DNA from 3 places in the Mesorhizobium sp. M7D.F.Ca.US.005.01.1.1 genome. Region 1 is predicted to be linked to each of the others. Evidence: riboswitches for the same ligand, from Rfam matches in the RefSeq annotation. Region 1 holds a riboswitch; each other region holds the start of a gene.

Region 1 (3,614 bases):
TTCTTCACCATTGCGCTCGACGCCCTCGGCTCGACCGCCTTCATGCGCTCGGTGCGCTCCTATGAAAGATCGCAGATGGCGGCGGTCTATCGCACCTATCTCGACTTTTCCGAGCTGACGCCGCCGCTGGTCTATTCCGTGGTGCTGGCCTTTTTCGGCCTGGGCTCGGTGTTCGTCACGCTCGGCCTGCTGGCAGCGGTTTGCGGCTTTGTGACGTGGCGCTATCTGCCGAAATCGCTTTAGTCGCCGGCTAGGCGCTTGCCTCGCGTGCCGCATGCCGCTCGCGCACCCAGTTGTGGAAACGGTGCAGGTCGTATTCCTCGGGCATCAGCACGCCCGCCATGTGGCGCATCGAGTGCAGGCCTCTCTGGTTGACCTCGCAGATCGTCGCATCCTCCTCCAGCACCTGCGTGCCGAAGGCGACAATGTTGTCGATGTCGGTCGTGGCGAGCGCTTCGGGCGAAAACAGCCATTCCGCGACAAGCTCGGTCTGCTCGGGGCCGAGCGGCACCAGCCGGACTGACCTGACATAGTCGACATGGCCGACGACGAACATCGACGGCAGGCTGGTGGCGTATGTCTGGCCCGCAGTGCGCTCGGCCGGTGTCAAGCTCGAGAAGACCGGCCCATGCGCCTGGCCGTCGCGCGACCAGGTTTCGGCGCCGGCGCGCAGGCCGCCGGAAAACTCCGGCGCGCCATTGTCGGCATGGCGAACCCATTCGGGATCGTCGTGACGGCCCATCAGGCCGCGGCCATAGATTGGCACCAGCCGCGACAGCTCCTTGTGGACGCCCGGGCAATGCAGGCACTCGTTGAAGTTTTCCCAAAAAATCTTCCAGTTGCAGTTCATCACCTTGCGCAGCACATGGCCGCTCACCAGCGTCTCCAGCGGCCAGTTGCCGAGATCGCCGGAGGCCGGATCGAAGGATGCCTGCGCCGAACCGGCCGCGTCCTCCTGCAGATTGACGAAAACAAAACCTCGCCACACCGAGAGTGCGACGCGATAGAGCGAGTGGTCGGCCTTGTCGAAGCCTTGCGGCAGCGATTTCGACGGCACGCGCACGAGGTCGCCACGCAGGGAATAGGACCAGGCGTGGTAGGGGCAGGTGATCAGTCGCGCCTTCAGCCGGCCTTCGCTTTCCTGGCAAAGCTGCGAGCCGCGATGGCGGCAGGTGTTGTGAAAGGCGCGCAGCTCGCCGGTCTCGTCCCGCAGCACGACGATGTCTTGCGTGCCGATGCGGAATCTGCGGAAAGCCAGTGGTTGCGCAAGGTCGGCCTCGCGGCAGACGAGCAGCCAGCTTCGATACCAGATGGCGTCGAGATCTTTTTGATAGCTGCCTGCATCCCAATAGGCTGATGACGGCAGCGTCGGTTCGGCCCGGGTCAGGCCATTGTAGGGATCGCGCTCGCTGGCAATGGGCTGCATGGCTGGCTTCCTCTAGAGATGCCAGCCGACACCCGGCCAGGAAAATTGTCAATTGCGGCACCGGCAGCTCTCGGCTGGTACGACGCATTCGCGATGGTTGCCGGCGGAATTTGGTTTGCCGGGGGCGAGGATTCTGCCTATAGTCACCAATGTCGTCGGTTCCATTTTGGAGCCAAGAGGGAATGCGGTGCGGGCGAGTTTCGCCCAATGCCGTGGCTGCCCCCGCAACTGTGTGCGGTAGTCCTCTCCATATGCCACTGAAGATTTTTTCTTCGGGAAGGTGGGGAAGGGCGCTGATCCGCGAGCCAGGAGACCTGCCGGCGACAGGAAACTGACTTCGATGCCCTCGGGTGGAGGGCGAAAGGACAAGATATGACTACCGCTTCCGTCTCCCTCGGCGCCTCCGTCTCCTCGCAGTCGCGCTTCATGCAGCTCGCTCTTGCTGCGTTTCTCGGCATTTTCGTGATGGGCTTTGTCGGCTTCTCGCATATCGATGCGGTCCACAATGCGGCTCACGACTATCGCCATTCGATGGCGTTTCCCTGCCACTGACGAGGATCTGACATCATGAACCTGTTTCGCAACGTCGTGTTCATCGCGGCGATCGCAGGGCTCGTGGCCGGCGTCGCTCTCGCCTGCATGCAGGCCTATGCCACCGTGCCGCTGATCCTGAAGGCGGAAGTCTACGAACAGGCCGGCGGCGGCCACAGCCATGACCATGCCGCCGCGCCAGCGGTGCCTGCCGATGCCAGCGGCAACGCGATGAACTCGGCCGCGCCGGCAACAAACTCCATGAGCGCTGCCACGCCGGCACCGGCGGAAGCGGCGGCTCCGGCGGAAGACGAAGGCTGGGCGCCGGCAGACGGTTTCGAGCGTTTTGCCTTCAGCGTGCTTGCCAATATCGTCACCGGCATCGGCTTCGCCTTGATCCTGGTCGCGGTTTCGGAATTCGCCGGCGGCATCGGCAATTGGCGCCAGGGCGTGTTCTGGGGCCTGGCCGGCTTTGCCGTGTTTACGCTGGCGCCTGGCCTCGGCCTGCCGCCGGAACTGCCGGCCATGCCGGCTGCCGACCTCACCCAGCGCCAGATCTGGTGGACGGCAACCGTGGTGGCGACCGCCATCGGCCTTGGCCTGATCGCGTTCCGCAAGTCGCTGCCGCTGGCGATCCTGGCCGTAGCGTTGATCGTCGCACCGCATATTGTCGGCGCGCCGCAGCCCGACAGTTTCGAGACGGCGATTCCGGAAGGCTTGCATCACCAGTTCGTGGTGGCGGTGACGGTGACCAATCTGGTGTTCTGGCTGGTGCTCGGCGCGGTCGTCGGCGTGGTGCGCGGCCGCTTCACCGGCACGGCGACCAGCCTGCGCGACAGCTTTGCCTGACAGCAAGGCCCTGACCTTCCTCATCGGCGGTGCGCGCTCCGGCAAGAGCGCGCACGCCGAGACCTTGGCGACGGGTTTGCTGCCGCCATGGACCTATATCGCCACGGCGCAAGCCTATGACGACGAGATGCATGAGCGCATCGCGTTGCACCGGTCGCGGCGCGACGAAGGCTGGACGACCATCGACGCACCGCTCGATCTCGCCGGCGCGCTCGGGGCCTTGCCTGACAACCAGCCTGTGCTTGTCGACTGCCTGACGCTGTGGCTGACCAATCATATGCTGGCCGATCACGATATCGAGCTTGAATGCCGTCGGCTGGCGGATGTGCTGTCTCGGCCGCGCGGACCCTGGTTCGTGGTGTCCAATGAAGTCGGCCAGGGTATCGTGCCGGATAATGCACTGGCACGCCGTTTCCGCGACGCCGCCGGACGGCTCAACCAGCAGGTCGCTGCTGTCGCCGATACGGTGCTGCTGATGGTGGCGGGGCTGCCGCTCAAGGTGAAATGATATGACCGACATCGACGATAAGGACGAAGAACGCCACCGCGCCAAGATGGCCAAGCGCAAGGCGGTGCAGGATGCCGAAGTGGCGAGCAAGACGGTCGAGAAGGGATTGCTCATCGTCAACACCGGCCCGGGCAAAGGCAAGACGACAGCCGCCTTCGGTCTCGCGCTGCGGATGCTCGGCTACGGCAAGCGCGTCGGAGTCGTCCAGTTCATCAAGGGCAAATGGCATACCGGCGAGAAAGACGCCTTCGCCGCCTTCGGCGATCGCGTCGTCTGGCACGCGATGGGCGAGGGGTTCAC
Region 2 (3,614 bases), 3.5 Mb from region 1:
TTGCGCACCGAAGAGGTCTGGGTGCTATCGACGTTCGCCTGCTTGTTGATGTCGTAGCCACCAACGTTGTCATTACCGGCGTAAGCGGTGCCGGCGGCGATCAAAAGAGCGGCGGCAGTGAGAACAATCTTTTTCATTTTAGTGCTCCTGAATTTTCATATTCCGGCGGAGCGGCGGGCTATCCGGCCGCTCCATCAGGGATGAGATTAATGGTTGCCGAAGACGTCGTGGTCGCTGTTGCTGCCCTGGGGAGCGGACTTCTGGACGTCTCCCGACGAGTTGAGCAGCTTGTAGACCGGCGAGTTGGCGTTGTGCACGGAAGAGGTGTTCGTGCTATCCACGTTGGCAGTCGCCAGCTTGTTGATGTCATAGTTACCAACATTGTCGTTGCCGCCGGCGTAAGCGGTGCCGGCGGCGATCAAAAGTGCGGCGGCGGTGAGAACAATCTTTTTCATTTCCAGTACTCCTGAATTTTCATCTTCCGGCGAAGCGGCGGGGCGAGCCCGCCGTATGCTGGGAATCGGCTATTAGTTGTTGCCGAAGAGGTTGCGGCCGCTGCCCTGGGCAGGCGTCTGAGCAGTCGGCTCCGACTTCTTGATCGAATTGATCGAAGAGGTGTGTGCACTATCGACGTTGGCAGTCGCCAGCTTGTTGATGTCGTAGCTACCAACGTTGTCGTTGCCGGCGTAAGCGGTGCCGGCGGCGATCAAAAGTGCGGCGGCGGTGAGAACAATCTTTTTCATTTCCAGTACTCCTGAATTTTCATCTTCCGGCGAAGCGGCGGGGCGAGCCCGCCGTATGCTGGGAATCGGCTGTTAGTTGTTGCCGAAGAGGTTGCGGTCACTGCCCTGGGCAGGCGTCTGAGCAGCCGGTTCCGACTTCTTGATCGAAGCGGTGTGCGTGCTGTCGACGGCAATGGCTGGCTGATTGGCACCATCAGAACCAAAGTGGTCGCTATTAGCGAAGGCGCTGCCGGAAATGGCCAGAAGGGCGGCGGCAGTGAGAATGATCTTTTTCATTTTATGTACTCCAGTATTTTTCCCGTCCGTCTAGCGGCGTGTCTTGGGAGGAAATCGCGTCGTTCGGACAGCCCCGATGTGGTAGGGCCGGTCTGCCTTTTCCAATCACGAAGTTGTTCCATGTGGACCATGAATCCACCACTTGAAATTGCGCCAAGGGCGTCTAGGTCGTATATTTTTCTCTTTTATTTCAAATAGTTAGGCGAAATCCGCGCATGGATCACCAACTGTTTCGGAGGCCCAGCGTTCACACCGTCCTGCACGCACCGTCAACAGAAACGAACCGTTCGGTTCGATTTTAGAACAGGCTAATAGTCACTTTTCGAAACTGTTAACCTTTTTTGACCCTGGTCAGGGGGTCGGCTTCGAGGGGAGTGGCTGCGGCGGAGATGGGATTTCAGCTCCGCAATCGCCAACCGGAACGTTTCGCATCCCGTGTCGCGCCGCATGGATACGATGTCGCTTTCATGCCGATGTCGAAATCGCTGTCGTGGTTAGATCATGACATCTCAGGTGCCGCTTCGTGACGACGAGGCGGAGAATTGGGAAGCCGGTCAGAATCCGGCGCTGCCCCCGCAACGGTGGTGGAGTTCAAGTCGCAACGGGAGACCACTGGGCAACTGCCTGGGAAGGTGTCGCGATGGTCCGCAAGGACAACTCCAGAGCCCGGAAACCAGCCAGAGATGTACAGACTCGACTGATCGCGGTGGGCGGTCAAGAGGCGGATAGTGCATGTCCGGCGCATTGCCGGCCTGCGCCCAGTCCTTCCTCCGTCACCACCAGTTCAGTCCTTGAAGCGAGGACAGGACATGGATATCCGCAACGACATGCTGAGGCTCTTGAACAGCCGCCGGCAAGGCTTTTCTCTGGAGCAGCCCTTCTACACCGATCCGGACTATTTCAAGCTCGACATGGAGCTGATCTGGTATCGCGACTGGCTGTTCATCGGCCACGATTGCGAGCTGCCGAAGCCGGGCAGCTACATCACCGTGCAGATCGGCGACTATCCGGTCGTCCTTGTCCGTGACCAGCAAGGCAAGATCAACGCCTTCCACAATTCCTGTCGCCATCGCGGCAGCCGCGTCTGCAACACAGAGAAGGGTACGGCGGCAAAGCTCGTCTGCCCCTATCACCAGTGGACCTATGAGCTCGACGGTCGTCTGCTGTTTGCCCGCCAGATGGCCGACGGTTTCGACAAGAGTGAGTTCAGCCTGAAGCCGGTCGCCTGCGAGAGCGTCGGCGGCTACATCTTCATCTGCCTGGCCAAGGAGCCGGCGGACTTCGCGCCGATGCGGGCGATGATCGAACCCTATCTTTTGCCGCACCGTTTGCGCGAAGCAAAGATCGCCTTCGAGAGCACGATCATCGAGAAAGGCAACTGGAAGCTGGTCTGGGAAAACAACCGCGAGTGCTACCACTGCGCCGCCAATCATCCCGAGCTGTGCAAGACCTTCCCCGAGGCGCCGACCGTGACCGGCGTCAACGGCGCCGACAGCGACCCTGAGATGGTCGCGCACTGGGCCAAATGCGAGGCATCAGGCTTGCCGAGCAAATTCCGCATCGATCCGGCCGGACAGTATCGCGCCACCCGCGCGCCGCTGCTGCGCGATGCCGTCAGCTACACCATGACCGGCAAACTGGCGGTGAAGAAGAACCTCTCCGACACTGTCTCCGCCGACCGGATCGGCACCTTGATGCATTATCACTATCCTACGACCTGGAACCACATCCTCATCGACCACGCGGTGACGTTCCGGGTGCTGCCGATCAGCGCCACGGAAACGGCGGTGACGACCAAGTGGCTGGTGCACAAGGATGCGGTCGAGGGCATCGATTACACCATCGAAGACCTCACCCATGTCTGGACCGAGACCAACGACCAGGACCGCCGCATCGTCGAGGAAAACGCCTTCGGCATCCTGTCGCCCGCCTATGAGCCCGGCCCCTATTCGGAGCTGCATGAGGGTGGCGTGATCCAGTTCGTCGAATGGTACGCGTCGTTCATCGGGCCGCGCCTTGCCGAGGGCGGCCGGCCGGCGCTGCGCAGCGTCGCCTAGCACAAAACAAAAGGGACAAGAGGATGAATGCGATGACGGATCTTGGCCTCTATCGCCATCTCGACCAGATGACACCGTGGAACGACAGGCTGCAGGTGCTGGAAGTGATCGGTGTCAGCGACGAAGCGCCCGATGTGAAGACCTTCACCTTCCGCTCCGACAACCAGACCTGGTTCCGCTACAAGCCCGGCCAGTTCGTGACGCTGGAACTGCCGACCGCCGACGGGCCGCTGATGCGTACCTATACGCTGTCGTCCTCGCCGTCGCGGCCGTTCTCGATCGCGGTGACGGTGAAGGCGCAGGCGGGCAGCGTCGGCACGCGCTGGATGTTCGACCATTTGACGCCGGGCTCGCACGTCAAGGCCTATGGGCCGACCGGCGATTTTTCGCTGCACAGCCACCCGGCGGCCAAGTATCTGTTCATTTCGGCAGGCTCCGGCGTGACGCCGATGATGTCGATGCTGCGTTGGTTGAATGATTGCGCGCCATGGACCGATGTCGGCTTCGTCAACTGCGCGCGCCGCCCGGAAGAGATCAT
Region 3 (3,614 bases), 1.7 Mb from region 1:
TCGAAGAAGATGAAAGGCCCGACCAGCCGCCTCTTGGCGGTCGGCAGAGCGCGGCGCACCTGGAAACCACCAATATCCTTGGCGTTGGGGATGACCATCAATTCGATCTGGTCGCTGGCGAAGGCATCGCCGGCCTGTGGGTCGTTTCCGGGGAAGAAGCTCACGAGATGATCTCCTTGTCAGCGGTCAAAGGCCGCCTGGGCGCATCAAGCAAAGCGGATCGCCGACTTTGCTCGTAATTTGGCCGCCACCTGTTCGCGATTGCGAGGATGCTGATGGGTTTCCAAGGAATCGAGCAATTCGCGCGCCGAGGCGGCGATGGCTTCGACGGCGTGGTCGAAAGCATGCTGGTTCTGCTTCGAGGGCCGCGTCGTTCCGCTCAATTTGCGGACAAATTGAAGTGCGGCGTCGAGGACTTCGTCGTTGGTTGCGGGCGGGTCAAAATTGAACAGGGTCTTGATGTTTCTGCACATCGCTTCCGTATCTCCTCTTGTCCTGGAGCGCTTTCAATCGGGACGAACTCTATCCTCAGTCATGATCGTGTCCAAAAGTCGGTGAGACGGCTGCGGCCTCAGTCCGCGTCAAGCGGCTCCGTTCCAACCGGCTTGCCGTCGCGCGACAGCCTGATCTTCTCGACCTTGTCTTCAGCTGCCTTCAGCAGCCGGTCGCAATGTGCCTTCAGCGCCTCGCCGCGCTCATAGATCCTGATCGACTGGTCGAGCGGCACGTCGCCACGCTCCAGATCATCGACGATCTTCTCCAGCGCGTCGAGTGCCTGTTCGAAGCTCATCGCCTTGACGTCTTCGTTGGTCTCACCAGCCATCATTCATCCTTTCATCAGTCGCCCGACATGGGCGGCGACCGAAAATGCCAATCCTTGCAGATCGTAGCCACCCTCGAGCAGGCTGACGAGCCGGTTGCCGCTGTGGCGCGCCGCACGCTGCATCAGCTGGCCGGTCGCCCAGTCGAAATCGTCCTCGGTCAGGTTGATCTCGGCCAGCGGATCGCGATGGTGTGCGTCGAACCCGGCCGAAATGATGATCAGGTCGGGCGCGAAATTATCGAGCGCCGGCAGCACGCGCGAAAGGAAGGCATCGCGAAAGACCTCGCTGCCAGTCTGCGGCGCCAGCGGCGCATTGACGATGTTGCCGGTGCCGGTTTCGCTTTTTGCTCCGGTGCCGGGATAAAGCGGCATCTGATGCGTCGAGCAATAGAGCACCGTTGGATCGTCCCAGAAAATATCCTGCGTGCCGTTGCCGTGATGCACGTCCCAGTCGACGACGGCAACGCGCTCTACACCGTGTTTCTTCTGCGCGTAACGTGCCGCGATCGCTGCGGTGTTGAACAGGCAGAAGCCCATCGCCGTGGTCTTTTCGGCATGGTGGCCGGGCGGCCGGGCGGCGACGAAGACATTGTCGGCGCGACCTGTGAAGACATCGTCGACGGCAGCGTTGGCGGCACCGATCGCGGTGATCGCCGCCTGCCAGCTCTTCGGGCTGGCAGTGGTGTCGGCGTCGATGCGCGCGATCCCTTCGTCGGGAATGGCGGCGCGGACGCGGGCGATAAAATCGGCGGGATGCGCATAGAGGATGGTGGCCTCGTCGCCTTCCGGCGCCTGGACGCGATCGAGCCCGACAAACGCCTCGTCATCGAGCACGCGCTCGATGGCGCGCAAGCGGTCCGGCCGCTCGGGATGGCCGGGCGGCGTGAGGTGCTCAAGGAAGATCGGATGGGTGTAGAGACGAGTGGTCATCGTCCTAATCTAGTGACCCGGATCGACAAAGGCCATGCGCGGGCGGCCGATGGCTGGGGAAAATCACGCCTGCGTCCATTCGTGTCGCTGCGGGCATTGGCGTCCTCAGCGCTTCGGCGTAAGGTCACCGCCACTGCCTGGTGCCCGCCGCAAGCGGGAGAATCGGGAACACGGTTGAACTCCGTGGCGTGCCCAACGCTGTAAGGGGGACCGCGCCGGTAAATGCCACTGTCGATGACGGGAAGGCACCGGACGCGGGTTGATCCCGAGCCAGAAGACCGGCCTGGCAGGCATCGTCATCCGCATGGTCAGGCGGACGACATTGATTGCAATCGCAAGGGGACAAGCGATGCCGGAACACATGACTGCTCCTGTCGGCGACGGATTTGACCAGAACGCGCGCGATGCGGTCTATCGCGCCATGTTCACACGGCGTGACGTGCGCAGCCATTTCCTGCCCACCGCGCTCGACGATGAGGTGCTGGCGCGGCTGCTGCTTGCGGCTCATCACGCGCCGTCGGTCGGCTTCATGCAGCCTTGGAACTTCATCGTCATTCGCGACGCCGGGCGGCGGGAAAAGGTGCGCGACCTGTTCCTGGCAGCACGCGAACAGGAACTGCCGGCGATCGACGAAGAGCGGCAGGCGCTCTACCGCAAGCTCAAGCTGGAAGGCATCTGCGAAAGCGCGCTCAACATCTGTATCACCTGCGACCGGCAGCGTTCGAAGGGTTCGCCGCTGGGACGCTGGCACAATCCGGAGATGGACCTCTACAGCACCGTCTGCGCGGTCCAGAATTTCTGGCTGGCGGCGCGCGCCGAAGGCGTCGGTGTCGGCTGGGTCAGCATCATCGAGGCGCAGGCGCTGAAAAGCCTGCTGTCGATTCCCGAGCATGTGACGCCGGTCGCCTATCTCTGCGTCGGCCGTGTTTCCGAGTTCGCGCCAAAGCCGGACCTCGAAACGCATGGCTGGGGACGGCGGCTGCCGCTGCCCGAGCTGATCATGAGCGAGATTTTTTGCGGCCAGGGTGAGGTGCCGCTGAAGTCAACCGTGGCGCGCCTCAACGCCGTCGATGCCGCTCCGGATCAGCGTGTCGCGCCGGCTGTACCCCAGCGCGAGCCGCCGAAGGAGGCCAGCGCCTTGTCCTTAAGCTCCCTGAACTTCGACGACGCCTCGGCCAGCCGGGCGTCCCAGGCCGGATCAGGCACCTGGCCCTCTATGGTCTTGAAATAGACCTGCATCAGGCAAGCGATGGCGAAAGGCTCGATGAACGCCGCCTTGAAGGCCCAAGCGAAGACGATGGCGAGCACGAAGGCCCAGCCTGCGAGTTGCCCAGGCATCAGGAAAAGAATGGCGCCGGCGGGCGCCAGCATCAGCAGGAAGATAACGAAGGACACGCCCCACATGATGACCGCCAGCCAGACGGCGTTCTTGACCATGACCTTGCCGTTCTGGGCATAGAGCACCACGCCTTGGCGCGCCGTCTCGAACGGCGAGGCTGAATTGATGCGGATGTTGTAGCCGAGGATGATCTCGTCGACATAGGTCAGCGACAGGCGGATCACCGTGTTGATGAAGGAGACCAGGCCGCTCAGGCCCGGAATCGGCAAGAAGGCGGCGATGCCGCCGAGCAGGCCGGTGATGGCGCGGATGGCGCCCTTGACCAGTTGGTCGACGACGAAAAGGATGTTGGCCTCGGCAAAACGCTGGGTCACGATGTCCTTGGCGTAGGCGATCTGGTCCTGGCCGCCGGGAATGTCACGGCCGTCGACCAGATGGACCATGACGGCGATGTGGCCGGCCTTGACGACATAGAGGATATATTCGCGGATCCAGTAGACGGCGATCGAGACGATGCCGAAA

Evidence for each region. A riboswitch is a leader RNA that binds a small molecule or an ion and turns the genes downstream of it on or off. The one in region 1 is predicted to bind cobalamin.
Region 2: another riboswitch for cobalamin. It lies ahead of EJ076_RS06565 (aromatic ring-hydroxylating dioxygenase subunit alpha); the one in region 1 lies ahead of EJ076_RS23575 (CbtB domain-containing protein).
Region 3: another riboswitch for cobalamin. It lies ahead of bluB (5,6-dimethylbenzimidazole synthase); the one in region 1 lies ahead of EJ076_RS23575 (CbtB domain-containing protein).

Annotation. Positions count from the first base shown of each region.
Region 1 is NZ_CP034453.1:4,857,261-4,860,874, reverse strand. It holds gene EJ076_RS23585 (MFS transporter) at 1-243, shown strand, start outside; gene EJ076_RS23580 (aromatic ring-hydroxylating dioxygenase subunit alpha) at 251-1,426, opposite strand; cobalamin riboswitch at 1,566-1,763, shown strand; gene EJ076_RS23575 (CbtB domain-containing protein) at 1,799-1,978, shown strand; gene EJ076_RS23570 (CbtA family protein) at 1,994-2,806, shown strand; gene cobU (bifunctional adenosylcobinamide kinase/adenosylcobinamide-phosphate guanylyltransferase) at 2,799-3,314, shown strand; gene cobO (cob(I)yrinic acid a,c-diamide adenosyltransferase) at 3,316-3,614, shown strand, end outside.
Region 2 is NZ_CP034453.1:1,343,760-1,347,373, reverse strand. It holds gene EJ076_RS06585 (DUF680 domain-containing protein) at 1-137, opposite strand, end outside; gene EJ076_RS06580 (DUF680 domain-containing protein) at 207-455, opposite strand; gene EJ076_RS06575 (DUF680 domain-containing protein) at 528-743, opposite strand; gene EJ076_RS06570 (DUF680 domain-containing protein) at 816-1,019, opposite strand; cobalamin riboswitch at 1,514-1,716, shown strand; gene EJ076_RS06565 (aromatic ring-hydroxylating dioxygenase subunit alpha) at 1,829-3,076, shown strand; gene EJ076_RS06560 (hybrid-cluster NAD(P)-dependent oxidoreductase) at 3,109-3,614, shown strand, end outside.
Region 3 is NZ_CP034453.1:3,120,993-3,124,606, reverse strand. It holds gene EJ076_RS14900 (pirin family protein) at 1-164, opposite strand, end outside; gene EJ076_RS14895 (DUF2277 domain-containing protein) at 207-473, opposite strand; gene EJ076_RS14890 (exodeoxyribonuclease VII small subunit) at 572-823, opposite strand; gene EJ076_RS14885 (histone deacetylase family protein) at 827-1,753, opposite strand; cobalamin riboswitch at 1,875-2,055, shown strand; partial or broken gene bluB (5,6-dimethylbenzimidazole synthase) at 2,058-2,732, shown strand; gene EJ076_RS14875 (hypothetical protein) at 2,837-3,614, opposite strand, start outside.